Regions from separate parts of the Kroppenstedtia sanguinis genome, predicted to be linked through region 1. Evidence: a T-box and tRNA genes for the amino acid it is inferred to sense, from the RefSeq annotation. Region 1 holds a T-box; the other holds one or more tRNA genes.
What was found. The T-box of region 1 lies ahead of serS (serine--tRNA ligase). A T-box ahead of a tRNA ligase gene usually reads a tRNA of that ligase, here a tRNA-Ser.
Positions count from the first base shown of each region.

Region 2: it encodes a tRNA-Ser, which carries the amino acid that the T-box ahead of serS (serine--tRNA ligase) is inferred to sense. The anticodon was not compared.

Region 1 is NZ_JBNPXF010000012.1:60,917-75,818, forward strand. Features, by position in the region: gene dnaA (chromosomal replication initiator protein DnaA) at 1-698, shown strand, start outside; gene dnaN (DNA polymerase III subunit beta) at 1,039-2,175, shown strand; gene yaaA (S4 domain-containing protein YaaA) at 2,195-2,413, shown strand; gene recF (DNA replication/repair protein RecF) at 2,427-3,545, shown strand; gene remB (extracellular matrix regulator RemB) at 3,550-3,816, shown strand; gene gyrB (DNA topoisomerase (ATP-hydrolyzing) subunit B) at 3,867-5,780, shown strand; gene gyrA (DNA gyrase subunit A) at 5,812-8,256, shown strand; gene JOD24_RS09090 (YaaC family protein) at 8,295-9,359, opposite strand; gene guaB (IMP dehydrogenase) at 10,050-11,507, shown strand; gene JOD24_RS09100 (D-alanyl-D-alanine carboxypeptidase family protein) at 11,611-12,867, shown strand; gene pdxS (pyridoxal 5'-phosphate synthase lyase subunit PdxS) at 12,948-13,832, shown strand; T-box leader at 13,867-14,089, shown strand; gene serS (serine--tRNA ligase) at 14,128-14,902, shown strand, end outside.
Region 2 is NZ_JBNPXF010000024.1:4,672-19,573, forward strand. Features, by position in the region: gene JOD24_RS13185 (ATP-dependent helicase) at 1-2,010, shown strand, start outside; gene JOD24_RS13190 (inorganic diphosphatase) at 2,056-2,547, opposite strand; gene JOD24_RS13195 (ferredoxin) at 3,014-3,226, opposite strand; gene JOD24_RS13200 (CPBP family intramembrane glutamic endopeptidase) at 3,451-4,035, shown strand; gene JOD24_RS13205 (hypothetical protein) at 4,054-4,458, shown strand; tRNA gene JOD24_RS13210 (tRNA-Ser) at 4,504-4,594, shown strand; gene JOD24_RS13215 (genetic competence negative regulator) at 4,879-5,472, shown strand; gene JOD24_RS13220 (PIG-L deacetylase family protein) at 5,516-6,220, opposite strand; gene JOD24_RS13225 (Glu/Leu/Phe/Val family dehydrogenase) at 6,574-7,854, shown strand; gene JOD24_RS13230 (YpdA family putative bacillithiol disulfide reductase) at 7,933-8,916, shown strand; gene JOD24_RS13235 (asparaginase) at 8,927-9,913, opposite strand; gene ypeB (germination protein YpeB) at 10,922-12,268, shown strand; gene cmk ((d)CMP kinase) at 12,538-13,218, shown strand; gene JOD24_RS13250 (lysophospholipid acyltransferase family protein) at 13,211-13,819, shown strand; gene rpsA (30S ribosomal protein S1) at 14,035-14,902, shown strand, end outside.

The DNA.
Region 1 (14,902 bases):
TGGCAGGAAAAGAACAGACTCAGGAAGAATTTTTCCACACCTTTAACGCTCTCCATGGGGAGAGCAAACAGATCGTCATCTCCAGTGACCGTCCGCCCAAAGCGATCCCCACCCTGGAGGATCGGCTACGCTCCCGGTTTGAATGGGGGTTGATCACAGACATCCAACCGCCGGATCTGGAGACACGAATCGCTATTCTGCGGAAAAAAGCGATCGCTGACAATCTGGAGATCAACAATAGCGAGGTAATGGCCTTTATCGCCGATCGGGTCGAAACCAACATCCGTGAGCTGGAAGGGGCGCTGATCCGGGTGGTCGCCTATTCTGCCCTGACCAATCAACCGGTCACCGTCGAACTGGCAGCGGAAGCCCTGAAAGATATCATCTCCGATTCCAAACCCCGCGTTATCGGAATTCAAAATATCCAACAAGAAGTTTGTGCCTATTATCGGCTCCGCATGGAAGACCTGAAAGGGAAAAAACGCACCAAAAATGTGGCTCTTCCCCGTCAGATCGCCATGTATCTCTGCCGTGAACTGACAGATTCCTCTCTGCCGAAGATTGGAGAAGAATTTGGTGGTCGGGATCACACCACGGTGATCCACGCTCATGAAAAAATCACCCGTACCCTGTCCATGGATCGCAGCCTGCAACAGGCAGTGGAGGATTTGAAAAAGCGTATCTTGAAAGGTTCCTAAGAAGGGTTCTCAAACATCCTTGAATCCTCACCTGTGGAAACTGTGGATAAAATGAGCCTACTTGTACACAGCATATCCACAACATAGATCCCTTGTCCCACCTGGGCTCAAGACACTTATCCACACTATCCACAGCCCCTACTACTACGACTATTATCTTTTAAATAATATATATATGTTATTCACAAGCGATTATGACCCCACCACTTTTCCTATTTTTACTCCAAAGGCTTTCAAGGATAGGAAAAGCATGATTGAATGATAGAGTGGGGTTCTTTCTCTTGGATAAACAAAAAAACAGATCTACCTTCTGTGGAAAAGATGAGGAGGAAAACACCCGATGAAATTCAGGATCAGCCGTACCGCTTTGACGGAAGCCGTGTCCCAAGTGTCCAAAGCCGTATCTACCAAAACTACCGTTCCGATTTTGACTGGGATCCACGCCGCTGTTGACGAAGAGGGTTTGTGGTTGACCGGGAGCAATTCCGATCTGACGATTCAGGTTTGCATTCCCTTGCGCCAGGATGATAAAGAATTGGTCAATGTGGACACAATGGGTAGTGTTGTTCTACCTGGGCGAATCTTTTCAGATATCGTCCGTAAATTACCTGGGGATCAGGTAGAATGGGATGTGGATGAACGATGGAAAACCACCCTTCATTCCGACCAAGCTCACTTTGAGCTGAAGGGGTTGGATCCTGAGGAATACCCCCGGGTTCCCCGGTTTGATGAAGAGCAGATGTTCAGCTTACCTGCGGAGCTTCTCAAATCGATGATCCGTCAGACCGGTTTTGCTGTTTCCACATCGGAAGCCCGGGGAGTGTTGACCGGGGTGCTGTGGCGACTGGAATCGGGCCGGCTCACCTTTGTCGCTACGGACAGCATTCGCCTGTCCCGAAAGGAAGCCGATGTGGAAGTTCCCGAGGGACTCACCTTGGAAAATGTGGTGATTCCCGGAAAAAGCCTGTCGGAATTAGGAAAGATCTTGGGAGATCAGACGGGATGGGTGGATGTGATTCTCGCTGATAACCAAATTATGGTGCGTTCAGATCACCTCCTCTTTTTTTCCCGCCTGCTGGATGGGACCTATCCCGATACCAACCGGGTGATTCCCAAGGGGGGGAAGACGAAAATCCGGGTCTCCACCAAGGAATTACTGCAGTCTGTGGATCGCGCTGCTTTGATCAGCCGGGATGGTCGCGATAATGTGATAAAATGGACAGTGAAGGAAAAAGGAGTGGTTCAAGTCCAGTCTGCAGCTCAGGATGTGGGCAGCGTGTTGGAGGAAGTGAATGCCCAGGTGGACGGGGAAGAGGTGAGTCTCTCCTTCAACGCTCAATATATGATGGATGCCTTGCGCGCCGTGGATTCCGACGAAATCCAGATCCTCCTGACTGGGACGATGACTCCCTTTTTGATTCAGCCTGCCGACCGGGAGGATGCCTTGCACCTGATTGTGCCGATCCGGACGCGCTGAGGTTTGAGAGGTGAATCCGATGAAGCAGATAACCATACCCGTCGATACCATCACTCTGGGACAACTCCTTAAAAAATTGGATATTTTGGTCACAGGAGGACAGGCCAAATATTTTCTTGCTGAAAACCGAGTGTGGGTCAACGGAGTCCAGGAGGAACGGCGGGGGAGAAAGCTGTATCCGCAAGATCGAGTCGAGATCGAAGGCTATGGCCAGGTGAGTTTGGTTCACAGGGATTGAGAGGGGAGCGGCTATGTACGTGGAGCAACTGGAACTGAAACAGTTCCGCAACATCGAACATCTCAAACTGGATTGCTCCGGAGAGCTCCACATGTTTGTCGGACCCAATGCCCAGGGCAAAACCAATATCCTGGAGTCTCTCTATGTCCTCGCCATCGGGAAATCTCACCGAACCCGCAGTCACCGGGAACTGATCCGCTGGGAACAGACGGTTGCTTCCTTGAAGGCTGAGGTTTCCGGAAAAGAATCGGCCCGACGGTTGGAGATCCGCCTGACGCCCCGTGGCAAACGGGTGCTGCGCAACGGAGTGGAACAGCGCCGGCTGAGTGAATATATCGGTTCCCTCACCGCCGTCCTGTTTGCTCCAGAGGACTTATCCATTGTCAAAGGGAGTCCCCAGGTGCGGAGACGATTTCTCGATATGGAGATCGGACAGGTGAGCCCCACCTATATCTATCATCTGACCCGTTATAATCAGCTACTTCAGCAACGCAACAGCTTACTCAAAGAACTGGGAAAAGGGTGGGGAAAACAGACTGCCCTCCTCGATGTTCTCAATGAACAATTGATCGGGTTATCTACCCACTTGTGGAGCAAACGCTTCTCCTTTGTGAACCTTCTTTCCCGATGGGCACAGGAGATTCATTATTCCATCACCCAAGGGAGTGAAAGCCTCACCCTCCAATATCAATCCTTGGCTTCCGTAGAGCCAGGGATGGACCGGTCATCGATGGAGGAGGTGCTAACCCAGGAACTGATGAAGGTCCGGGAACAGGAAATGCAGCGGGGAACCACCTTGATCGGTCCCCATCGGGATGATCTGCGGATCGCTGCCAACGGTACCGACCTGCACACTTTTGGTTCCCAAGGGCAACAGCGCACTGCCGCACTCTCTCTCAAACTGGCGGAAATCGAATTGATTCACCAAGAGACCGGAACTTATCCCATTTTATTGTTGGATGATGTTTTATCGGAACTGGACGATGGCCGTAAAACGCATCTGCTGGAGGCAATCCGAGGGCGTGTCCAGACCTTTGTCACCACAACTGGTTTGGAGGGAATTGACCGGGAGACACTGGACCGAGCCCGGATTCGTTGGGTCCATCAGGGCAGTATTTCTGAACAGGGGTGAAACGGTGTTTATCCATCTCGGCGGCAATAAGATGATTCGGATCAGTGAAGTGATCACCATCCTGGATGCCGGAAATCGGCGCTCTCCTGTCACCCTGCTTCCTTTTTTGGATGACGTGGAAAGGCAGGGAAGGATGGAGAAAATCTCCACCCAGGAAGAAGTGAAGTCCTATGTGGTCACCCGGACCGGGGTATATGCTTCGCCGATTTCATCCCTGACTTTGTTGAAACGGGCGCAGCAGGGCGGCTCCCGTCGGGGGATCGCTGAATAGTACGGACGGGTCCAGAGAAAAAGGAACTCAAGGAGTAGGTGAATTCAAAGGTGACCGTTGAGAAGAAAAACTATGATGAATCACAGATTCAGGTGCTGGAGGGGCTAGAGGCGGTCCGAAAGCGGCCGGGGATGTATATCGGGGCCACCAGTAGTCGAGGGTTGCACCACTTGGTATGGGAAGTGGTTGACAACAGTATCGACGAAGCCTTGGCCGGACGCTGTGATACAATTCAAGTGATCGTAAATGAAGATAACAGCGTCACTGTGGAGGACAACGGACGCGGGATTCCAGTAGGGATCCAATCCAAGGTGGGGCGGCCTGCGGTGGAAGTGGTGATGACCGTCTTGCACGCCGGCGGGAAATTTGATAATGAAGGATACAAATTTTCCGGTGGACTTCACGGGGTGGGCGTATCCGTCGTCAACGCCCTCTCGGAATGGTTGGAAGTGCAAGTGAAACGGGAAGGGAAAATCTATGTTCAAAAGTATCGGAAAGGGAGACCGGAATCCGATCTGCAAGTGACCGGGAAGACGAAGGAGACCGGGACACGGATCACCTTTAAACCCGACCCAGAGATTTTCACAGAAACCACTGAATATGATTATGAGATCCTGCAAAACCGCCTACGGGAATTGGCATTTCTTAACCAAGGCCTCCGCATCCAGCTGTCGGATCAACGTGGGGAAGGAAAGTCCCACGAGTTCAAGTACGAAGGGGGGATCCGCTCCTTTGTTGAACACTTGAACAAAAATCGAGAAAGCTTGCATCAACCGCCGATTTTCATCGAGGGTGAGAAAGAGGATCTGGTGATCCAAATCGCCCTCCAGTACAATGTTGGATTTTCCAGCAACATTTATTCCTATGCCAATAATATTCACACCCACGAGGGAGGTACCCACGAGGCAGGGTTCAAATCGGCTCTCACCCGTGTGGTCAACGATTATGCCCGGCGCTACAGTTTGCTCAAGGAGAATGACAACAATCTGAGCGGAGATGACACCCGGGAAGGCTTGACAGCTATTATCAACATCAAAATCCCGGATCCTCAGTTTGAAGGGCAAACCAAGACCAAACTGGGCAACTCCGAGGCCCGGACTGTGACGGAGTCGATCTTCGCCGAACAGTTCCTCACCTTCCTGGAGGAGAATCCCGCGGTCTCGAAAAAAGTGATCAACAAAGCGGTGATGGCTGCTCGGGCACGGGAAGCTGCTCGCAAAGCACGGGAGTTGACCCGGCGCAAAAACGCCCTGGAAGTGAGCTCCCTCCCAGGAAAATTGGCTGATTGCACCTCCCGCAAAGCGGAGATCAGTGAACTGTACCTGGTGGAGGGGGATTCTGCAGGAGGAACAGCCAAACAGGGAAGGGACCGCATGTTTCAGGCGATTTTGCCCTTGCGTGGGAAGATCCTCAATGTGGAGAAGGCCCGGCTGGATAAAGCCCTCTCCAACGATGAGATCCGTACCATCACCACCGCTTTGGGAACCGGGATCGGAGAGGATTTTCAGCTGGATAAGGCCCGTTATCACAAAATCATGATTATGACTGATGCTGATGTGGATGGGGCCCATATCCGCACCCTGCTCCTCACCTTCTTTTACCGGTATATGCGTCCTTTGATTGATGCGGGGTATGTCTATATCGCCCAGCCCCCTCTCTACAAGATTACCCAAGGCAAAAAAATCTTATATGCTTTTGACGATCGGGCGAAAGACGAGATCGTCTCAGAACTGGAAAGTAAGGGGAAAGTGGAGCTGCAACGGTATAAGGGTCTGGGAGAGATGACTGCCACCCAGCTGTGGGAAACGACGATGGATCCGGAAAGCCGGACGTTGCTGCAGGTCACCCTGGAGGATGCCCTGGATGCAGATCAGGTTTTTGAAACCCTGATGGGAGAGAAAGTGGAGCCACGCCGGGAGTTTATCCAAGAGTATGCCAAGCAAGTACGTAATCTGGATATCTGAGCGGACGTGAACAGAAAGCGGAGGGAAGCGAATGCCTGAAGAACAGCGCATCAATGAGATCAATATCAGCCAGGAAATGCGCAGCTCCTTCCTGGATTATGCGATGAGCGTCATCGTCAGCCGGGCCCTCCCTGATGCCCGGGACGGACTCAAACCGGTGCACCGGCGTATCCTGTACACGATGCATGAGCTGGGGATGACGTCGGATAAGCCCTACCGAAAATCGGCCAACGTGGTAGGTAACGTCCTCGCCTCCTATCACCCCCATGGGGATACGGCTGTATATGATACCATGGTTCGCATGGCCCAGGATTTCTCCTACCGGTACATGCTGGTGGATGGACATGGAAACTTCGGGTCTGTCGATGGGGACTCCCCGGCGGCGATGCGATACACTGAAGCCCGGATGGCACCGATCACACGGGAATTGCTGCGGGATATCGAGAAAGAGACGATCGATTTCACTCCCAACTATGATGGGCGTCTGGAAGAGCCTGTGGTGCTTCCTGCCCGTTTTCCCAACCTGTTGGTGAACGGGTCGGCGGGAATTGCAGTTGGGATGGCCACCAATATTCCGCCTCACAACCTGACGGAAGTGATCAACGGATTGCTGGCCATGATTCAAAATCGGGATATCACCATTGACGAATTGATGGAGCACATCAAAGGGCCGGACTTTCCGACAGCGGGTCTGATCCTGGGCCGAGACGGAATCAAGAAGGCCTACCATACCGGCCGTGGCAGCATCAAGATGCAGGCCAAAACCCGGATCGAAGAAGTCAACAACGGCAAGATGCGGATCGTAGTCGATGAACTGCCCTTCCAGGTGAACAAAGCCAAGCTAGTGGAGAAGATTGCCGAGCTGGTTCGGGATAAGAAGATTGAAGGGATCACCGACCTGAGGGATGAATCCGACCGCAACGGAATGCGCATCATCATCGAATTGCGCCGAGATGTCAATCCAAAGGTGCTACTCAACAATCTCTACAAGCAGACCAATCTCCAGACCAGTTTTGGGGTCAATATGCTGGCACTGGTGGATGGCAAGCCGCTGGTGCTCAATCTGAAACAGGTGTTGCATCATTACCTAGAACATCAGATAGAAGTGATTCGCCGTCGGACACAGTTTGAGCTTCGCAAGGCGGAAGAACGTGCCCACATCTTGGAAGGTCTTCGGATCGCACTGGATCACATCGACGAAGTAATCGCCTTGATCCGAGGCTCTCGCACCACTCAGGAAGCCCGGGACGGCTTGATAGAGAAGTTCAGTCTCAGTGAAAAACAGTCCCAGGCAATCCTGGATATGCGCCTGCAACGTTTGACCGGTCTGGAACGGGAAAAAATTGAAGCAGAGTACGATGAGCTTCAGAAGACTATCGCCGAATTGAAGGCGATTTTGGCCAGTGAAGAGAAGATCCTAGGAGTGGTCGAGGATGAATTGACGGAGATCCGCGACAAATACGGCGATGAACGCCGGTCTCGGATCATGCTGAATACAGGGGATATCGCCGATGAGGATTTGATCCCGGAGGATGAAGTGACCATCCTTATGACCCATCGGGGATATATCAAGCGGATGCTTTTGTCCGGTTACCGAGCCCAACGTCGTGGAGGCCGGGGAGTATCGGGGATGGGAACGCGAGAGGATGATTTTGTCCAACATTTGTTCGCCACCAATTCCCACAATTACCTGCTCTTCTTTACCAATAAAGGGAAGGTCTATCGGATGAAAGCTTATGAGGTTCCGGAATTGTCCCGGACCGCCCGGGGTACTCCCATCATCAACCTGATTCAGATCGATCAGGGGGAATTTATCGAGGCGATCATCCCCGTTCGGGAATTTTCCTCGGACAGTTCCCTTTTCTTCAGTACCAAATTCGGCGTGGTCAAAAAGACGCCTCTGGAGGAATTTGGAAACATCCGGCGGAACGGCTTGTTTGCCATTAACATGCGGGAAGGGGATGAACTTGTAGGTGTCCGCCTGACCGATGGAAAACAGGAGATCATCCTGGGTACCCGCCGGGGGATGTCCATCCGCTTCCCAGAACAGGATGTTCGGCAGATGGGCCGTACTGCCACCGGGGTGAAAGGAATCGCTCTCGGTAAAGATGATGAAGTGGTCGGTATGGAAGTGGTGCATCCTGAACGGGAAGTGGTCGTGGTCACCAGCAAAGGATACGGAAAGCGGACTCTGCTGTCCGAATACCGGACCCAATCCCGTGGCGGGAAAGGGATCAAAGCGCAAAATGTGACCAAAACCAAAGGACAAGTGGTGGGACTGAAGGTGGTCACTCCGGAAGAGGACCTGATGATCGTCACCAACTCTGGCGTAGTGATCCGGATGAATGTGGGTGGGATCTCCCGCATGGGCCGCTATGCCCAAGGTGTCAAACTGATCTCGGTCAAATCCGATGAAGAAGTGGCCACCCTGGCCCGGGTTCCCACGGAAGAAGAAGAAGAGGAAGAGGATGAATAAATCAGTCAAGGAGCTCCGCCAACCGGCGGAGCTCCTTTTTATATTCGTTGGAACAGGATCTTTTCCTCAAACAGTTCGTTGAGAATCAGATTGGGAAATTTCCGTTGAGTCACCTGCAGAAACTCTTGGATCAATACCATCTCTTCCGAAGCCATCCCGTGAATCATCTCTCCCCACAGGGGAGGTTCATATCGACAAAGCATACTGAGGGCGAACAGAAGGAGATAGTGGACGAACAATTCCGGGATGCCAACCGCCTCCCGTTGCACGGAGAGCAACCAGTGATTCCCATGCATATCTTCTCGGAACAGGGGGTGAGCAAAGCCGTGCTCCCACAGATGAATATGGGAAATTCGAGGATGATGCCAGAAGAGGAGAATCCGCGAACCAGATGCAGGAGTCTCATCACAGGTGAAGCGGACTTGCCCGTCTGTGGAAAAACGGTTCAACCGGTTGGCCAACCCCCGAGGGGTGAAATGGAGCTGATCCAGTATCCTGTCCTCCAACACCAGAGGCATCCCTCGATCGGAAACTGAAGGAACCTCCGGAACAGCAACAGGAACCAGCGTCTCTTCAGAAAATAGTTGACGGTATCCGTCTTGCAATTCCGGGACCAGGGCAAACAAGTCCCGCAGGCTCCAACTGTCCCCGATCAGGCTTCCCCACCCTCGATTTCGGGCCAGTTCTGGGAACAATCCTTCCCGCTGCACCCGAACCTCATCGGCGAAAAATTGATAGTCTCCGCGTTTTCGTTTACGTGTGGAGACTCCATGGCGCAGAACGGCAGTGTTTTCCGGATAATCGGGAACCTGGGTCAGCATCAGGACTTTAGACAAGGTCATCATCCCGTAGTAGGAGAGCAAAGGGCGGACAAACAGGTCGCTTTCCCGTGCCGCCTGATAATACTCCCGAGCTTGCTTGACATGGTACATCAAAGGCTGGGCGGAGCGGAAGGCGGCCCTGAAGGGGTGTTCCATCCCTTGTTTACGATATTTCCTTTCCAGAAAGGTGCGGAGAGTGGCTTCATTCTCCCAAAGCAAAAACAAGTTCCACATCTTTTGCTCCGGTGAATCACAGAGAATGCGCCGAACCGGTGAGACCATGACCATCCCTGCTTTCCCTTATACAACAGAGTAGTCTGCAATCTTTTTTCGGTTTTTATAATCTGAACGAGGCGGAAAAAGAAGCCTCCTGTCATAACTGTGGATAACCTGTGGACAAATGGGGATAACTTTTTAATGAGTAGAAAAATCGCCCCAATCGGGCGATTTTTATCATTTACGGAGATACATCTAGCAGGCATGTTGATTAGGTAGGAAATCAGGTCGGGATGGTGGGACGGTGAGGAGCCTTTGCACCCATAGGGCACAAGTCTCGCTAGGGTCGCTTTCCGCTCCCGGGTCTCGCTATGCGTTCTTTGCAAGAGATCGTAGCCGTCCCATCATCCCCCTCCCTTCAAACGATATTTTGTGATGGGGGCAATGGGAAGAGCGAAAGGATCGTTTCGTTCCCATCATCCACTTGATGGTTCATCAACAGCCCTGACATCTAGTGTACAAATATTTCCTATATCGACAACGAATTGATTCCTTCACATCCTGTTCGAACTGTCCACCCTCGGCGAACAATGGGTTGTAATGAGGGGAGAAATATCAGTAAACAGGGATCACTGAACCCAGGGAGATGAACCAGGAAAAACCTTGTCATGGCGCGCCTTGACAGGCTGAGAGCCTGTCTGATAAGATTGCAAAAACCAAAATGCAGATTATGATAGTAAAGGGGACTGAACTCCGATGTGGGAAGATAAATTTGCTAAAGAAGGTTTCACCTTCGATGATGTATTGCTTATGCCGGCTAAATCTGAAGTGCTACCACGGGATGTGGAAATGACTACCCAGTTGGGTGAGCAGATACAGCTGAAGGCCCCTTTCTTGAGTGCAAGCATGGACACGGTGACGGAAGCCCCGATGGCGATCGCGATTGCCCGTCAAGGGGGGATCGGGATCATCCACAAAAGTATGAAGATCGAGGAACAGGCAGAGGAAGTGGATCGGGTGAAGCGCTCGGAAAGCGGCGTGATCACCAAACCCTTTTACCTCCATCCGGATCACCAGGTGTATGATGCGGAGTCCCTGATGTCCAAATTTCGTATCTCTGGGGTGCCGATTGTGGATCGAGAGCGGAAATTGGTCGGGATTCTCACCAACCGAGACTTGCGGTTTGTCCGAGACTATTCCATCCCGATTTCTGCTGTGATGACCCGTACCAATCTGGTGACAGCGCCTGTGGGGACGACAGTGACCGATGCGGAGGAAGTCCTGCAACAACACAAGATTGAAAAACTGCCCTTGGTAGATGGAGATGGAGTCCTCAAAGGACTGATCACCATCAAAGATATTGAGAAGGCGACGATGTTCCCCAACGCATCCAAGGATACCCAGGGGCGGTTACTCGCCGGTGCCGCCGTCGGGGTGACGGGAGATACGATGCAACGTGCCGCTGCCTTGGTGGAGGCGGAAGTGGATCTATTGGTGGTAGATAGCGCTCACGGTCACTCCAAAGGGGTGTTGGAGACCGTGTCCAGGTTGCGGCGGGAGTACCCCGATCTGGTGATCGTTGCCGGAAATGTGGCCACAGGGGAAGGGACAAAGGATCTGATCGAGGCTGGAGCTAGCGTGGTCAAAGTGGGAATCGGCCCCGGATCGATCTGTACCACCAGGGTGGTGGCGGGAATCGGAGTTCCCCAAGTTACAGCGATTTATGATTGTGCCACCGTGGCCCGTCAGTACGGCATTCCGATTATTGCCGACGGAGGGATTCGTTTTTCCGGTGATATTGTGAAAGCCTTGGCCGCCGGTGCCGATGCGGTGATGTTAGGGAGCATCTTTGCAGGAACAGAGGAATCTCCAGGGGAAACGGAGATCTATCAAGGACGTCAATTTAAAGTCTATCGCGGAATGGGATCGATCGGTGCGATGAAAGCGGGAAGCAAGGACCGCTATTTTCAGGAAAATGCGCAGAAATTGGTCCCTGAGGGCATCGAAGGGCGTGTCCCCTATAAAGGACCTCTGGCGGAGACCGTTTTTCAACTCTTGGGGGGAATCCAAGCGGGGATGGGCTATTGTGGTGCCCGGAATCTTCGTGAGCTGAAGGAGAATTCCCGGTTTGTCCGGATCACCAGCGCTTCTCTGCAGGAAAGCCATCCCCATGACATCCAAATTACGAAAGAGGCGCCTAACTACAATCTATAAGGGATGATCACACAGGGGGATTCCCCTGTGTTTTAATAAAAATCGAGGAACTGTTTCCAATTCTCCTCCCCATCCGTTACACTTGGAAGGGTGAATTCGCATCATGAGTGGAACGGGGTGGGATGTAGAGATGGTCGGATGGAAGAGAAAACTGCCGGTCATCGTTTTGGGTGTGCTGTTGTTGGTGGGGTTCTTGGGGCCTGTCGAGGAAGTTTTTGCTGAGCCACAGGCGGAACCCCTGGATATTCAGACTCGCTCTTATGTATTGATAGAGATGGAGACGGGCCGAGTATTGGCGGGAAAAAAAGAGAAACATCCTTATCCGCCGGCAAGTCTGACCAAAATCATGACGGAATATCTAGTATTGAAGGAAGTGAAGTCAGGCCGGCTTCGTTGGAAAGACGAAGTGAAAATCAGTAAAAATGCGGCCTCGATTGGAGAGGCTCAGGTCAATCTGGTTGCCGGAGAAAAACGGACCGTGGAGGAATTGTTTCATGCCATGGCTATCCATTCGGCCAATGATGCTTCGGTCGCTCTCGCTGAGTATATATCAGGTAGCGAAGGAGCCTTTGTGGGTAAGATGAATAAGGAAGCCCAGCGTCTCGGATTAAAAAAAACCCACTTTATCAACTGTACGGGTTTGCCCCGGCGTAGCTATCCACATCCTCCGAAGGTGAAAGGAGAGCACAAGATGTCCGCCGAGGATATTGCCCAGTTGGCGCGTCACCTGATTCAGGATCATCCTGGCGTAATCCAGACTCTATCGCTACCGGAATACATATTTCGCCAGGGAGAAAATCGAGAGCTGATCCTGCCTAACTCCAATCAAATGCTACCAGGGCATTCCCATTTTTATAAGGGCGTGGATGGAGTAAAAACAGGATATACTCGGGAGGCGGGGTACAGTTTTACCGGAACGGCTCAACGGGATGGGATGCGGCTGATCACCGTGGTGATGGGAACGGATTCCAAGAGTCGTCGGTTTGCGGAAACAGGAAAACTGTTGGACTTCGGCTTTCAAAATTACCAGATGAAAACCCTCCTGAAGAAAGGAACCTCTGTTCCGAAGCAGAGCAAAGTCGCCCTCCGAGGGGGCGTAGAGGATGAGGTACCAGTGGTGGCGGGGGCTTCCTGTAGAATCCCGGTTCGTAAAGGGGATCAAGCGGCATACACCTTCCGGGTGAAGGCTAAATCCGGACTGGAAGCTCCGATTCGCTCTGGAGATGAGGTGGGAACGGCGCAGGTTCAGTTGAAAGGCAAGGATGTTCCCTGGATCCCCCCGGTTCCCTTGAAAGCAGCCCAAGATGTGGAGGCTAGCTGGTGGACCCTGTTTTACCGCTATGTGACGGAGTGGTTCTGATCCGTGACTGGGTTGTGAATCACCGATCCTTTGGTTACAATGTTTCTGAAAAGTGTCGGGGTAGCAGGGAGGGAAAACTTATGCAGGATCCACAGAGGAGCGGAGAAAACCCAGGCACCCTTCGATTCCGTAAAGGCGGTGTCATCATGGACGTCGTCAATGCAGAACAAGCGAAGGTTGCTGAAGATGCCGGTGCTGTGGCTGTGATGGCCCTGGAACAGGTACCCGCAGATATCCGGGCGGCGGGCGGAGTGGCACGAATGGCGGATCCGCAGATGATCGAAGAAGTGATCAATGCTGTCTCCATTCCCGTTATGGCCAAAGCGCGAATCGGCCATTTTGTGGAAGCGCGCCTGTTGGAAGCGATGGACGTGGATTATATCGATGAGAGTGAAGTGTTGACTCCGGCGGACGATAGATATCACATTGACAAGCATGGGTTTACTGTTCCCTTTGTATGTGGGGCCCGTGACCTCGGAGAAGCTTTGCGGAGGATCGGAGAAGGGGCGTCCATGATCCGGACCAAGGGGGAGCCGGGTACCGGAAACATTGTCGAAGCGGTGAAACACATGAGACAGATGATGTCCCAGATCCGCAAAGTACAAAACATGTCCCCAGACGAACTGATGGCGGAAGCAAAAGTCCTCGGTGCTCCCTACGAGCTGCTGTTGGAAGTCCACGAAGAAGGACGTCTGCCTGTGGACAACTTTGCTGCAGGTGGGGTGGCCACTCCAGCGGATGCGGCTTTGATGATGCAGTTGGGCTCCGATGGCGTTTTTGTTGGATCAGGGATCTTCAAATCGGACAGCCCGGCTCAATTTGCCCAAGCGATCGTGGAAGCGGCCGCTCATTACGAAGATTTCGAGAGGATCGTTGAGTTGTCCAAGGGGCTGGGAGCGGCGATGAAAGGAATGGAGATCTCCACTCTGGAAGCTTCTCAGCGAATGCAGGAGCGTGGCTGGTAACTGACTGAGAAAAACGGTTTTCAGAGAAAATAACCTAAAAGCATCGATGAGAAACAGTACCTGATCCCGGGGTTCAGAGAGACGGTGGTAGGTGTGAACCGTTCCACCGGGGCATGGGAATCCATCTCGGAGCTGCGCGCGAAGGGTTCTAAAGCCGTGGAGCGCTGCCGGTCCGGCGAACCGTGATCTTCGCCGTGAAGAGGGTCGAAATCCGTTTCGGCCAATGAGGGTGGCAACGCGGAACTTCCGTCCCTTGGGATGGAAGTTCTATTTTTTTGTGAGGAGGGTTCAGGTGATGTTGGATTTGAAGGTGTTGCGGCAAGATCTGGAACAGGTGCGCAAGAGATTGGAACATCGGGGAGAGGATATCAGTGGTCTCGATAGGGTGACCCGCCTCGATGAACATCGGCGGGAGTTGCTAAGGGAAACAGAACAATTGAAAAACCGGCGCAATGTGGTCTCCAAGGAAGTGGCCCGGAAGAAGAAGGCCGGGGAAGAGGCCGCTGACACCATCGCTGAAATGAGACATGTGGGCGACCGGATCAAAAAATTGGATGAAGAAGTGCGTCAGGTGGAGCAGGAACTGGATCATGTATTGCTCACCTTGCCCAATCTACCTCATGAGAGCGTCCCCATCGGCGAGAGCGAGGAGGATAATCAGCCTGTCCGCCATTGGGGGGAAGTTCCCCAGTGGAGTTTTAAGCCCAAGCCTCATTGGGAATTGGGGATAGAACTAGATCTTCTAGATTTTGAGCGTGCAGGCAAGGTGACCGGTTCCCGCTTTGTTTTTTACAAAGGGGTGGGGGCCCGGCTGGAGCGGGCATTGTATAACTACATGCTGGACCTTCACACGGAACAGAACGGTTACACTGAGATGATTCCGCCCTATATGGTGAATCGGGACAGCATGACCGGAACGGGTCAACTCCCCAAATTTGCCGAAGATTCCTTTGCGGTGACAGATACGGATTACTATCTGATTCCCACGGCGGAGGTGCCCTTAACCAATTACCACCGAGGAGAGATCCTATCCGCAGAAGATCTTCCTGTCAAATACGTCGGGTTTAGCG
Region 2 (14,902 bases), on a different contig from region 1:
GGCAGTGGCAAGACGACGGTCTTGACCCGGCGGGCAGCTTGGCTGCTTTCCCAGGGAGTGCCGGAAAACCGGATGATGGTAGTCACCTTTACCCGAGCGGCGGCGCAGGAAATGAGGCGACGTTTGTTGAAACAGTCTGGCGGTTCGTCTGGGATCACCATCGGCACTTTTCATTCTATTTTTCTCCGGTTGCTACGAAATGCCGGTGTAGCCATTCCTCGCCTAGCCGGGGAGCGGGAACAGACTGGATTGATCCGGGAGTTGTTGATCGAGTCAGGCAGGCCTGCCGACGAAGAAGCGGTTTCCAACACCCTGAGTCAGATCGGATTTTGCAAGGGGAATTTGATGTTTCCTGAGCGCATGAAGTTGAAACAAGCAAAAAATATCGCTTTCCGCGAACTGTTTCAGGCGTATCAACAGGGATTGGAGCAACGGGGCATTTGGGATTACGACGATATCCTGCTTCGGTTTCACGATGGGTTACGCAAGGAACATTTGCTGCAAAGGCGATTTCTATACATATTGGTGGATGAATTTCAGGATATCAACCGGGTTCAGATGGAAGCGATCCGTCTTCTGCTTTCGGAGGAGGGGACGCTCTTCGCTGTAGGGGATGATGATCAGTCTATCTACGGGTTTCGGGGAAGCGATCCGGAATATATGTTGAATCTACCGCATACGCTCCCAAACTGCACCCGGATCGTTTTGACTACCAATCATCGGTCGACGGAGCCGATTATCCAGATCGGGCAGCAACTGATTGCTCACAATCGCCTCCGCCAACCGAAGAAAGTGGAAGGAACAGGGAAAGCGGGAGGAGCTCCCCGCTGGTGGAAACCGGTGGATGAAGAGGATGAAGCCGGTCAGATCCTGGGGATCTTGAAGGATGGGATGGAGACGGCGGTTCTTTACCGGACTTCCACTCAAGCCCGTGCAGTCATCGATACCCTGGTACGGGCGGATATTCCCTTTGCTGTTTCTCCTGGAGATGCCGCTTTTTATCGGCGCTGGCAGGTGATAGATGTGCTGAGCTATCTTCAGCTGGCCCACGATCCCGATGATCTGGATGCTCTGGTACGGGTGATCAATCGTCCGAAGCGGTATCTTTTTGGTGAGGAGTGGCTGAACGAGCTCCAAGGGATTTCCCGGGAAACGAGTCTTCCCCTGCTTCTGTGCTTGCCTCAACTGAAGGGATTGGAAAGCTATCAAATCAAACACCTAGAACGGATGGTGCAACAAGTGACAGCCTTGCAGGGCGAACCTCCTACAACAGCGGTAGATCGGGTCCGGCGGGAGATTGGATATGATACTTTTCTTTCCGCGATGGCGAGGGATTTGGGTCTTGATTTTCAGACACTGGCGGAACCGGTGGATGAGTTGTCGATGGCGGCTACAGCCCATCGTAAGATCGAAGACTTTTTGCTTCACATCGAAGAGGTGGATCGGAAGGTGAGGGAACAGCCGAAGTCGCCCCGGGTTCGGTTGATGACGTTGCACAAGTCGAAGGGACTGGAGTTTGACCGAGTGATTCTCATCGGTCTCCATGCCATGGTGCTCCCCCATCGTCGAAGTCTGCAAGTGCCGGAGAAAATGAAAAATCGGGCCTGGGAGGAGGAGCGGCGGTTGTTGTATGTGGGACTGACCCGAGCCCGTCAGGAATTGATTCTATCCGTCAGTGCTACGCGTCAGGGAAAGCGGGTAGGACCCTCTCCTTTTCTAAAGGAGATGGGATACACCAGTGAAGAAGAGAAGCCTGTGGCACAGCCTCCTTCCCGGCGTCGCCCTGCCGATCCGAAACAGCCTCAGCTCCGATACACGGGAGAATCTTTACAAGAAGGAGATGTTCTCCTTCACTCCCTCTGGGGAGAGGGAGTGGTTACACAGGTGGATTCCTTGGAGGGGACCGCGCCGGGTCGCAAGGTGACGGTGCGCTTTGGAGATGAAATCCATACTCTTCACTATGAGTTATCTCGTCAGTTGGGGTTGTTAAAAAAGAAAAGGGGAGAATGAAAAAACCAGCGTAGCCCAACCGTTGTTGGACCGCTGGTTTTTGTTTTAACCGGAATACCGTTCCAGGCTTTCTTGGTACAGGCGATGGGCGACGTCCACTCCTTGCCAGCCTTGGATGTCAGTCTTTTTGTTTTCCAGAGCTTTATAGACGTCGAAGAAGTGTTCAATTTCTCGCAGGGTGTGGCTCGGAAGATCTTCCAGAGTCTGCACGGAGTCCCAGCGAGGATCATCTACAGGAACACCCAGCAATTTTTCGTCTTTCCCTTTATCATCGGACATCAGGAGGACGCCGATCACACGGGTTTGGATGACACATCCGGGGAAAGTGGGGAAGGTGGTCAGTACCAGGATATCGAGAGGGTCACCATCTTCCGCCAGGGTGTTTTCCAGATAACCGTACTCTGTGGGGTAATGCATGGGGGAATACAGCACCCGGTCCAGGCGAAACACGCCTTTTTCCTTGTCATATTCGTATTTGTTCTGACTGCCGGTGGGAATTTCGATAAAGGCGTCTACTGTGAGGTGTTTTTGTGTCATCTCGGGAACCTCCTTGAAGGTATGTACGTGTCTATGTCAGGGAAAAAAACCCTACCCAATATTTTATTCTTTATAGGTAGCTGAATCAATCCATAACGGCACAATTTTCGAATCATCATGGTACAATGAATGAAATGTGTCACTTCTCCACCAAATTCCCTGTGAATTCCTTTGCAAAGATGTACGTCAACGGGGAACTGGAGGATGATTATGGACAGGGGGATCTGGTGGTCAATGTGGATGGGGGACTAGCCGAGTCCCTGCATTTGGGGGCATAAAAAATGCTACCTGTTCAGGTAGCGATCTGATCTATGATGACAAGACTGTTGATGAACCAGGAAATCTATCGTCCCCCGTCATAAGTCTTTGTGGAGGACAGGAAAGATCTCTTGCCAAACCCGCACAGCGAGATCAGAAGGAAGAAACCAGGTCTCCGAAGTGCGAAAGCCAATCAACATGTCTCTAATTATTCTTCTTCCAGTTTGATCGAATCTGTCGGACAGCCCTCGAAGGCATCGTAGACGTCCTCGTGAAACTCTTCGGGCACCTCGGCGGTTCCGGCATTGTCATCTAGGATCACGTATGCGATCCCTTCATCATCATAATCGTAAACGTCGGGAGCGGCGGCCCCGCAAGCCCCGCAGGCGATGCAAGTATCTTTATCCACCCAAGTGCGCATGATTTTTCCCCTTCCGAATATATGAATCCAGGGCTGTTGATGAACCAGAAAATGGGCGATGGGAGGGCAGAATTCGACCTTCCTGCCCAAAATATGGATCATCAACACGCTTGATAGGAATCCATAGATTTAAGCCAACTTCCACAAACATTTTAGAACGGTTTTTGCTTATTTGCAAGAGAAGGTGATGAAAAGAAGTATTTTAAGAAAGGGGGAATTCATAGGTGGAGGAGGAATCGAATCATCGGAAAGCCCGGCTTCTTCGTTGGAACCTTTATCTCACTCAGTTGCTGGTTCTTCTGGTGGCTGTGGTTCTTCTTTGGCTTCAGGGTCGCTTGACAGCAGAATTGTGGCTTCCAGCAGGATGGAAGATGTGGGCAGTGGGTGTTGCTTCTGGTCTCGTGGTGGTGGCTTTCGATTGGATTCTTCAACGAGGGGTTTCTGAGGAACAATTGGATGACGGGGGACTCAACCGTTTGTTGTTTCAAAATCTCTCTTATGTGGAAATCTTGTGGGTCACAGCTTGGGTGGCGATCGGGGAAGAGATGCTGTTTCGGGGAGCGCTTCAGCACTGGTTGGGCATGATTGGTAGCAGTCTGCTTTTTACTCTGATTCATTTTCGGTATCTGAAGCAATGGATTCTGTTGGTCAGTCTCTTTGGGATCAGCTGTCTTTTGGCGGGGTTGACGGAATGGACGGGAAGTTTAACCCCTGCTGTAGTGGCACATTTCACCGTGGACGCCCTTTTGGGTTTCTCTATTCGAAAGGGGAGGGAGGCTGGAGGGGGCATGTTTTCAGAGGAGACATGATATATTGAAAGGGAGGGGGTGGATGGGATCAGACTTTGGATGCGGGTGATTGTCGTATGGGGACTCGCTGGGTTCGCCGCGCTTTTGATGCCTATGGGTTCCCGGTCGGTTCCTTCCTACTGGGAATATATCAATCTGGAGACTCTGTTTGCTGCAGGCCTGATCCTGCTAGCCGGGCGGCAAGTGATTAAGGTGTCCGCTAAATCGCTCTCCTATTTTCTGTATCTTCCGCTACCGATCAGCTCCCCAGTGCGTTGGCGTTTCCTGCTCCCTCTGGCGGTGGCTTGGGGAGCTGCACCTCTGCTCACTTTGCATATCCCGGTGGTCGGATGGGTGACCCTCCTGTTTTTTGCAGGGAGGGAAGCGATCAGCTGGAGAGAAAAACAGCTGGCGTTACGGGAAACTTTCCGTCAGTCATCTTGACAGGGACGGTGATTTTGTTATATCACTTAAAGGTGTTTGTTTTGAGGAGAGGTGTCCGAGAGGTCGAAGGAGCACGATTGGAAATCGTGTAGGCGATCATATCGTCTCGAGGGTTCGAATCCCTCTCTCTCCGCCATCTGGGTGAAAAAAGACGGAATCCCGGTTGCGAAGTTCCGGGTTCTTTTTTTATAAGCTTTAAAACCAGGTGAGCTCCTCGCATGTCCAATTGGTTTTTGGTATGATGGATGCACGGAGTGAACGAGCCTTCCAGGTGGAGAGTAGGTCTCAACCTCAGGGGAGGATTGTACGGTTGTTCAAGCAGTGCGGTGAATGGGAAAAAGGAGACCTGAAACGCGTAACGAAGAGTGCTTCACCCTCATACGCTGTATTGTGCGGGTCTCCAGCGAGGGAGGGTAAACCATGCGTGTCGAGCGACTCAGCCGAGACAAAATCCGCTTTTTTTTATCCATGGATGATCTGATGGAACGTGGGATTGAAAAAGAAGATATGTGGCGGGACATCCCAAAGGTACATGAACTATTCAATGATATGATGGATCAAGCCTACCAGGAACTTGGCTTTGAGATCTCAGGTCCTGTCGCTGTAGAAGTATTTGCCTTGCCAGCCCAGGGGATGGTGGTGGTGGTCTCTCGAGGAAGGACCCCATCTCGGGAGGAATTGGACGATCTGGACAGCGATGATATGTATGAATTGGAAGTGACACTGGAGGAAAGTGATCAGGTTGTCTTCCAATTTGCGGACTTTGAAGATTTGGTACAGGCGGCAGACAGTCTTCATCGGCTGATCGGTTCTGGCGGCAGTGTTTATGCATACCGCGATCACTACTATCTCGTTCTCGACACGGAGATGGAAACAGAAACCCTCCAGAAGGGGATCGCTGTACTGTCTGAATACGGAGAGGCATCTACCTGTACCGAACACGTACTTGAGGAATATGGAAAAACTATCTGGGATGGGGATGCAATCGGGGAGATCGTCCGTTATTTCTATTGATTCGATTTTGACGACCGCGGAAAAAACCGCGGTCGTTTTATATTTATATCAGTTCGGTTCCGGTTATGCCAGCAGGAGCGTTGATAATCTGGTAATATTCCGTCTGTCGTAAACTCTTCCAGTCTCCTTCCCAGACTCCGGGGAATGCCCGCTGGGAAGACAGATGTTGGGTTCGGTGTTGTTGCAGAGCGTTCATGATTTGCCTGCGGAAGGGCGTCACCTCAACTCGGTGTGTGACTTCTGAGAGTGGAGTGGTGTGGACTCCAGGAAGAGGGGAGTCCGATTCGGGGATCACCGTATAGTACAAATGGATCTTCAATTCGTCGTCTAAGCGGGTGAGAGCTTCCCGGGTGGCTCGTTGGATGACTTGATGATCCGGGTGACCGGAAATTCCGTGAGGTGGAAAGGTGACCACAGCCTGGGGTGCTTCCAGTTGGATCTGGCGGGCAATCTCGTCCACCAATTGCTGAAAGGGGATCCTAGACAATCTTCCATCTCCGTAATCCCGCAGGATGACCCGGTCGATTCCCAAAACTTGAGCGGCTGCCTCCAGTTCCCGAGAACGAACTTCGCCTAATTCTTCTTGGGTGCACAGAGGTGGGTTGCCGGGCTTGCCCGCCTCTCCTCTCGTTGTGCAAAAGAGGACGATTTCGCAGTCTGACTGCAGGGCATATCGGGCGATCGTTCCGCCGGAGGCAAATGTTTCATCATCAGGATGGGCATAAATGAACATCAATTTTCTTTTCATGGGACGCTCTCTCCTTCAGGGTCAGGTGTGTTGATTAGCTAAATTTTGGGTAGGAAATCAGGTCGAAATGGGGGGACGGTGAAGAGCCTTTACGCTCTTTGCAAGAGATCGTAGTCTTCCCCCATTCCCGTCCCCTCAAGCGATATTTTGTGATGGGGGGCAATGGGAAGAACGAAAGGGTCATTTCGTTTCCGTCATCCACTTTATGGTTCATCAACAGCCCTCCTTCAGGGTTGATTATAACAAAAAAGAGGAAAAAGTCGGAATCGGAAATGGTGTTACCTTTCTTGTGTGAACTGGTGTATACTTGGATATGGATTGACGGGAATTATTTTTTTTTGAGGTGGTCAGGGATGGAACAACAGTCGGAAGCCTCCAATCTGGAGCAAAAAGAAGAAAATCTGGATGTTCTCGTTTCCACGCAAACTGTCATTAAGCGGGCTCTGGATAAGCTGGGGTACCCCGAACAGGTTTACGAGTTATTAAAGGAACCGATGCGGCTGATGCGCGTTCGGATCCCGATCCGGATGGACGACGGCTCGGTTCAGGTTTTTACCGGCTACCGTGCGCAACACAATGATGCGGTCGGCCCTACCAAAGGGGGCGTTCGTTTTCACCCGGGGGTTACCGAAGGAGAAGTGAAGGCGCTTTCAATTTGGATGAGCCTGAAGGCTGGTATTGTGGATCTTCCCTACGGTGGGGGGAAAGGCGGGATTATCTGCGATCCCCGCAAGATGTCCTTCAGGGAATTGGAACGCCTTTCCCGAGGATATGTTCGCGCAATCAGTCAGATTGTGGGACCGACCAAGGATATTCCGGCTCCTGATGTGTTTACCAACTCCCAGATCATGGCCTGGATGATGGATGAATACAGCTTGATGAGGGAATTTGATTCGCCTGGATTCATCACGGGTAAACCCTTGGTTCTCGGGGGCTCGCAAGGCAGAGAGACGGCGACGGCCAAAGGGGTAACCCTGATGATCCGGGAGGCGGCCAAGAAGCGGAATCTGTCTCTGGAAGGTGCCCGGGTCGTGATCCAGGGATTTGGAAACGCCGGCAGTTTTCTTGCCAAGTTCATGGCTGATTCTGGGGCCAAAGTGATCGGGATTTCGGATGCATATGGAGCTCTCCATGATGAGAAGGGTCTGGATATCGATTACTTGTTGGATCGTCGGGATTCCTTTGGAACCGTGACCAATCTGTTTAAGGAAACGATCACCAATGAGGAGCTTCTGGAACTGGATTGTGATATTCTGGTCCCTGCTGCGGTTGAAAATCAGATCACAGCGGCGAATGCCCACCGGATCCAGGCAGATATCCTAGTCGAAGCGGCCAACGGCCCCACGACTTTGGAAGCCACCCAGATATTGAGCGAGCGCGGAATTTTGCTGGTTCCGGATGTGCTGGCCAGTTCGGGTGGAGTGACTGTCTCCTATTTTGAATGGGTGCAAAATAACCAAGGCTACTACTGGTCTGAGGCAGAAGTCCTCCGGAAAATGGAGGATATTATGGTGCAGTCCTTTGAGAATGTATACCAAACTGCTCAAACGAGGAAAGTAGATATGCGCTTGGCCGCTTATATGGTCGGAGTTCGCAAGATGGCGGAAGCCTCTCGTTTCCGTGGTTGGGTCTGATTTTTCGAGGATGACACAGAAAGACATCCCGACGATGAAGGGGTGTTTTTCTGTTTTCTTTTCAAGGAGGTTAGTTGTGTGGAAGATGTGATCATTATCGGGGCAGGTCCCTGTGGTTTGTCTGCGGCTGTGGAAGCGAAACGACGGGGATTGAATCCGCTGGTGATTGAAAAAGGTTGTCTTCTTCAATCCGTTTACAGGTTCCCGGTGCATATGAAATTTTTCAGCACTCCAGAACTGCTGGAGATCGGCGGAGTTCCTTTTATCTCGACCGGTGAGAAACCCAACCGGTTGGAAGCCCTCAAATATTACCGGGCAGTGGCCAAAGCCTACGATCTGAGGATTCATCTTTATGAGAAGGTGACCGAGATCGAAAAGGAAGGGAAAAACTTTGTGGTCCGGACGGAAAAGGATGCTGGAAAACAACGCTATGTCTCGCCGCGGGTGGTAGTGGCGACGGGATATTACGATACTCCCAACCCGATGAATATTCCTGGGGAAGAGCTTTCCAAGGTTCACCACTATTACAAGGATGGTCATCCCTATTATGGATTGGATGTTCTTGTTATCGGCGGGAAGAACTCTGCTGTTGATGCGGCGATGGATCTGCAGCAGGCGGGAGCGAAAGTTACGATGGCCTATCGCCGGGAAGCCTTCCCAAACAGTGTGAAAGCTTGGGTGAAACCGGTGATTGAAAGTGCCATCGACAAGGGCTGGATCACTATGCATTGGAACACCGTGGTTCGGGAGATTCGGGAAAAAGAGGTGCTTCTCGAAACAGAGGGGGAGCTGTTTACGCTTAAAAACGATGTCGTGTTTGCGATGACAGGGTACCATCCCCAAACCGAGATGCTGGAGAGGTTGGGCGTGAGCCTAGATCCGAAAACAGGAGCCCCGATCTATGACCCGGACACAATGGAGACGGAAGTCCCCGGCTTATACATTGCTGGGGTGATCGTTGGTGGAAAGGATGCCAATTCCATCTTCATTGAAAATGGTCGTTTCCATGGTGGGAAAATCGTCGCCCACATCGAAAAGGAGAGGGGAGCGACGACTTCCTGACTCAAGGGTGTCAACCTTGGGGATATTCTTTGAAAAAAGATTGCAACTGAGCCGGGTCCCGGCTCACATGAAGCGCGGCCATCAATTGGATCCGCGCTTTTTGTCCGTTTAAACCGTTGGCAAAAATGAGACCCCATTCTTTCAATTGCTTTCCACCTCCGTCGTAACCATAAATATCTTCCACAAACCCATGATGACAACGGGAAACGAGGACGGTGGGGATCCCTGAGTCCACTGCTTTTTTCAAACCGGGAAGCATGGTGGGAGGGAGATTTCCCTGTCCAAGGGCTTCCACGACCAATCCCTGGGCTCGGGCCTGCAAGGCAGCCTGGATCAACAGGTCATCGGTGCCAGCAGCCGCTTTGACTAGATATACTCCTTCCACGGGAGGTAGATGAGGGAATACTCGTCTGCGGCTGGGGGATTGGTGAAAAAGGATCTCTTTTTTGCTGATAGTTCCTACGGGCCCTTGAGAAGGCGACTGGAAGGTGGCCACATTGCTGGTATGTGTTTTGGTAACCCAGCGGGCAGCGTGGATCTCGTCATTGAAAACCACCAACGTTCCCTTCCCATGGGCTTGGGGGTGGGAAGCGACGCGAACGGCATTGACGAGATTGAGGGGACCGTCTGCTCCCAACTCGTTTTGACTGCGCATCGCTCCGGTTACAATGACGGGCAGGTCGCCGGGAAGAGTCAGATCCAGATAGTAGGCAGTTTCCTCTAGCGTATCGGTGCCGTGAGTGACTACCACTCCATCGACATCTGGTTGGGAGAGATGGTGCATGACCCGTTGGCTAATTCGGTGCATCCACTGGGGTGTGATGTGAGGACTGGGCAAGTTACAGAAGTGGTCCATTTTCACTTGGATCCCGTAACGAGAAAGCAAGGGAAGAACCTGTTGCAGTCCTTCGGAACCCAGTGGCTTCACAGCTCCCGTCCGTTCATCTTCTGTCATGGCGATAGTTCCGCCGGTGGTAAGGATCGTAATTTGTCTCATGGTTGTGTTCTCCTCTGGTTAATTTTTCTCTCCCATAGCGGTTTGGGGAATTTTAGGGCTGCTTTTGCAGACGGCCTAGATGGGGTTTCATTTTCGTTGTTCTAACGAAAACCGAACCCTTACTGCAGAGCGCGGGGGAGGGAAGCGAAGGGAATCTAGTCAAGGCGATTTTTTCATCATGCTTTTAGTGGATCTTTCTTTCATTTTATAATAAGATCTTGCGGTTATCGATCCGCTGTTTTGTTCATAATGAAGATGGAACCTGTCTGAATGGGGTGAAAGGTGAATGGACGGTCGCCGGTACTTGGTGAAAATCCGTTGCAAGGAATGTGGAGAGTACTTTTTGTTGAAAGGCAGTATGAAGAAAGGAAGAGTGGAAACGGGCTTTAAGCAATGCATCTGTGATAATCGAAGTCCCTCGGGATTCGAAGTATCATCCGAGAGGTTGTAAGTGGACCGGCCTGCATAGGGTCGGTCTTTTTATTGCATAAAGATAGGTTGTGGCGCTCAAACTATCTGCGAAGAAACCAAGGGGAGGGAGTCGATCGGGATGGGGTTTCACATTTTGGTACCCAAGTTCTGATGAGTCGAAGACACTCTATGTGCAACCTAACCCTCCCTGTGACGACTTTTTCACAGAGCTTCTCGAACCGAAGAGTTTTGGGTGGAGCGGAGGACTCCCTCTTCTCCTCCAAGGATGAGCACAGGGAGTCTAGGGGAGAAACTTATATTGGCAGGTGGCGGGGGCAGCGGTCATTCTAAACCGGATCGAGACTGTAATTCCCCAACAATATGTTCGGTGTGATTGGCGCTATTGCCGCCGTGGTCGACGGGCTGATGGGGTTGTCGTCGAAAATAGCGGTGGTGGATGTCATCCGGAGATAAGACCCGACGAGAAATACCCTGTATGACTTCAATCCTGAAACAGCACTTCCGGTTGGATTTGGTCCTGTTCACAGGTGAAAAAATCGGGAAACATACTTTTTGTCAATAAGGAGTGATTCAGTCATGTACAGACGGATCGCCGCCGTGCTGTTCCCCGTTGCCGCACTGGCCTTGATCGGCACTGCTGTGTGGGGATACCAAGAAAATCAAGAAAAAAGTAGTCTGCTCATTAAAGCGGAGAACCAGTATCAAAGAGCTTTCCATGATCTCAACTTTCATGTGGACAAATTACAGGATGAATTGGGGAAGACACTGGCTCTCAATTCGCGAAAACAGTTGTCTAACTCTTTGACCAACGTATGGCGACTCAGTTTCGCCGCCCAAAACGATCTCGGCCAGCTTCCCTTGTCCATCATGCCTTTTGACAAAACGGAATCTTTTCTAGCCCGTATCGGCAATTTCAGTTACGGGGTGGGAGTTCGGGATCTAGATAAAAAACCCCTGACAGATCGGGAGTATAATACCTTGCGGGATCTGTACAAGCGTTCCAACGCCATTCAAAAGGACTTGCAGAAAGTGCAGTCCCAGGTTCTGAGCAAAAACCTGCGCTGGATGGATGTGGAGCAGGCGATGGCCTCTGAGGACAAGGTGATGAATAACACGATTATAGATGGTTTTAAAAAGGTAGATAAAATTTCAGAAGGATATACTGAGGTGGACTGGGGACCCTCCGTCAATAATCTGGAGGCAAAACAGCGAAAAAATCCGGTGAACCTGACCGGAAAAACGGTATCTCCTCAGGATGTGAAGGAAAAGATTGCCGATATTCTAGATCGACCGGACACCAAGGGGATTGAAGTGGTCTCCAACCGAAAAGGGGATGTAAAGACTTACAGTGCCCGATTGAAAAAACGGAACGGAAACGAAGTGAATGCCGATGTAACTGCCAAAGGCGGACACGTTCTCTGGCTCAATTATGATCGCCAGGTGAACAAACGGAAATTGAGCCTGGAGCAGGCCCAGGGAGAGGCGATTCAGTTCTTGGAAGGCTTGGGGTATCCGGAGATGGAGACGATCTCCTTCGACGAAATGGGCAATATGGCTTCCTTCAGCTTCGTCAGAAAAGAAGGGAAGGTATTGATCTACCCTGAGACGGTTGTGATCAAAGTGGCTTTGGATAATGGGGAGATCATAGGATTTCAGGCAGAAAACTATGTGTATAATCATATTGAAAAACGAAATCTGAAACCCCGTCTTACCCAGGCCCAGGCTCGAAAATATGTCAGTCCCCGTATGAAGGTGAAGGAGTCCCATCCAGCAGTGATCTTCGGAGAGAATGGAAAAGAAGTGCTGTGTCACGAGTTTATGGGTCGGCTAGGAAAAAGTGAGTACCGCGTATTTATCAATGGGGATACGGGAGACGAAGAGATGGTTCAGAAGGTTAAAAAGGCCAATACGGAAGAACTTTGAAATTTCCTCAGGCCGGCTGATCAGCCGGCCTGAGATTTTGACAAAATCGCCTGAAAAAAAGGTTTCAGTCGTTGCAAGCCGCGGTGGTTTATGATATCCTTATGAAGAATTCATACAAAGGAATACATAGCGAACTCTAGGGTTCATGGGTTGTCGCTGGCCAAGGTTTCCAAGGGGAAATCATCATCCAACTCGAGATGAATCAAATACCGTTCATCCGCTGAGCAGAGCCATGCCCTGCTCTTTATGTTTTTGTCAGGAGGTCTGGCATGAGTCGTTTATCTGTAGCGATCGATGGTCCCGCCGGTGCAGGTAAGAGCACTGTGGCACGAAGGGTGGCGGCGGAGCTCGGGTTAACCTATGTGGATACCGGCGCTATGTACCGAGCGATCACTTGGAAAATATTGAGAGATAATGAAAATCCAGAAGATGAAATTTTGGCCTCCCGACTGGCCCGGGACACGGACTTGCGACTGACAGCCGGAAAGGGTGGAGTCGATGTTTGGGTGGATGGGGAAAAGGTGACGGAGGCGATTCGGACTCCCGAAGTCACATCCCAAGTCTCCCGGATTGCCGGCCACGTGGGGGTTCGAAAGGGATTGACCGATAAACAGCGGGCGATGGCCCGTCAAGGAGGGGTGGTGATGGATGGCCGGGATATCGGTACGCAAGTGATGCCAGATGCCGATGTAAAGGTTTTCTTGACTGCCTCCATTGAAGAACGGGCCCAGCGTCGCTACCAGGAGTTGATGCAAAAGGGGTTTGAAGTTGACCCTGAACAGCTCAGGGAAGAGATTCGGAACCGGGACGAGAAGGACCGAAACCGGGAACATTCGCCTTTGCGACCGGCTGAGGATGCGGTCCACTTGGACACTACAGGGCTGTCGATCGATGAAGTCGTCCAATCCATCCTCACCCTTTGTCAATCCCGGGTGAGCGGCGGTGAGTGAGTTGCTGTATAAATTCTTCCGGGGGTTTTTTCGCCTCTTTTTTGCAGTTTTCTATCGCTGGGAAGTTCGCGGTCTGGAGCATGTCCCGGATCAAGGAGGGGTGGTGGTCTGTTGCAACCATATCAGCAATCTGGATCCGCCCCTCGTCGGTTCGGCCATGCGTCGTCCGGTCCGGTTCATGGCTAAAGAAGAGTTATTTCGAGTTCCCGTTCTTTCCTTTCTGATCCGGAACTTCGGGGCTTTTCCGGTGCAACGTGATACCGCAGACAAAAGGGCGGTAAAGAAAGCTTTGTCGATTTTGAAACAAGGGGGAGTTGTGGGGGTATTTCCCGAAGGGACTCGTTCCAAGACAGGGGAACTCGGGGAAGCCCACGCCGGAGCTTCATTCATCGCTTTAAAAGGAGAAGGGCAAGTGGTTCCGGCAGCGATTATCGGCCCGTATCGGCTGTTCCGAAAGGTGACGATCGTTTTCGGTCCACCCTTGGATCTGAGTGAGTACCAGGGACAAAAACGGACATCAGGATCCTTGAAAGAAGTAACCCATCGGATCATGGGAGAGATTGATTCTCTCCTCAAAGAAAACCGCCGGGAGCGGCCGTAAAGGTGTTATTGGTTTTACCTGATTTCCATAGCCCTCTTTGTAAGGGGCAGAGACACTAGATCGGAATCGATGTGGTGGTCTCCCCCGGAATCAATCAATCACAGGATTAATGAAATTAAGGGGCTGGTTTTCTTAATTTCATTGTTCATCTCTCCGCTTCCGGAGAGATCATAAATCAGGTTATTTATTGGCAGGTAAATGAGGAGGTTGTCGTCATGGTGGAAGAAATGAAATCAGAAATGGCAGAGGTGGCTCCGTTGAACCGCGGAGATATCGTCAAAGGGAAAGTAACCAAGGTAGAAGATCATCAGGTGCTGGTGGATGTCAACTATAAGTTTGACGGTGTGATCCCGATTTCGGAATTGTCCAGTCTGCATGTGGATAAAGCTTCCGACGTCCTATCTGAAGGGGACGAGGTGGAAGTGAAGGTGATCCGGATCAATGATGAGGAAGACAAGCTGGTTCTTTCCAAAAAAGCGGTGGATTCGGATCGTGCCTGGGAAGAATTACAACAAAAATTTGAGAGCGGCGAAACGCTGGAAGCGGAAGTTGCCGATGTGGTCAAAGGCGGTTTGGTCGTAGATCTCGGAGTTCGCGGATTTATTCCCGCCTCCTTGGTGGAGCGCCACTACGTCGAAGATTTTTCCGATTATAAGGGACGCAAGCTATCTCTCAAAGTGATCGAAATCGATCCGGCTAAGAACAAGTTGATTCTTTCCCGCAAGGCGGTTCTGGATGAAGAGGCCGACCAGCGGAAACAAGAAACCTTGGCCAGTCTGCAACCGGGGCAAGTGATGGAAGGGACCGTTCAACGTTTGACCGACTTCGGTGCCTTCGTGGATATCGGAGGTGTTGACGGGCTGGTCCACGTTTCCGAGCTGGCATGGAACCGGGTGGAACATCCTTCTGAAGTGCTTTCCGAAGGGGATCAGGTTCAGGTGAAAGTTCTCAAAGTGGATCAAGATAACGAACGCATCAGCCTCAGCATCAAAGAGACCCAGCCAGGTCCCTGGGAGAAAGTGTCTGAAGAGATTCAGACTGGGGACATCGTGACAGGTACAGTGAAGCGGCTAGTCTCCTTCG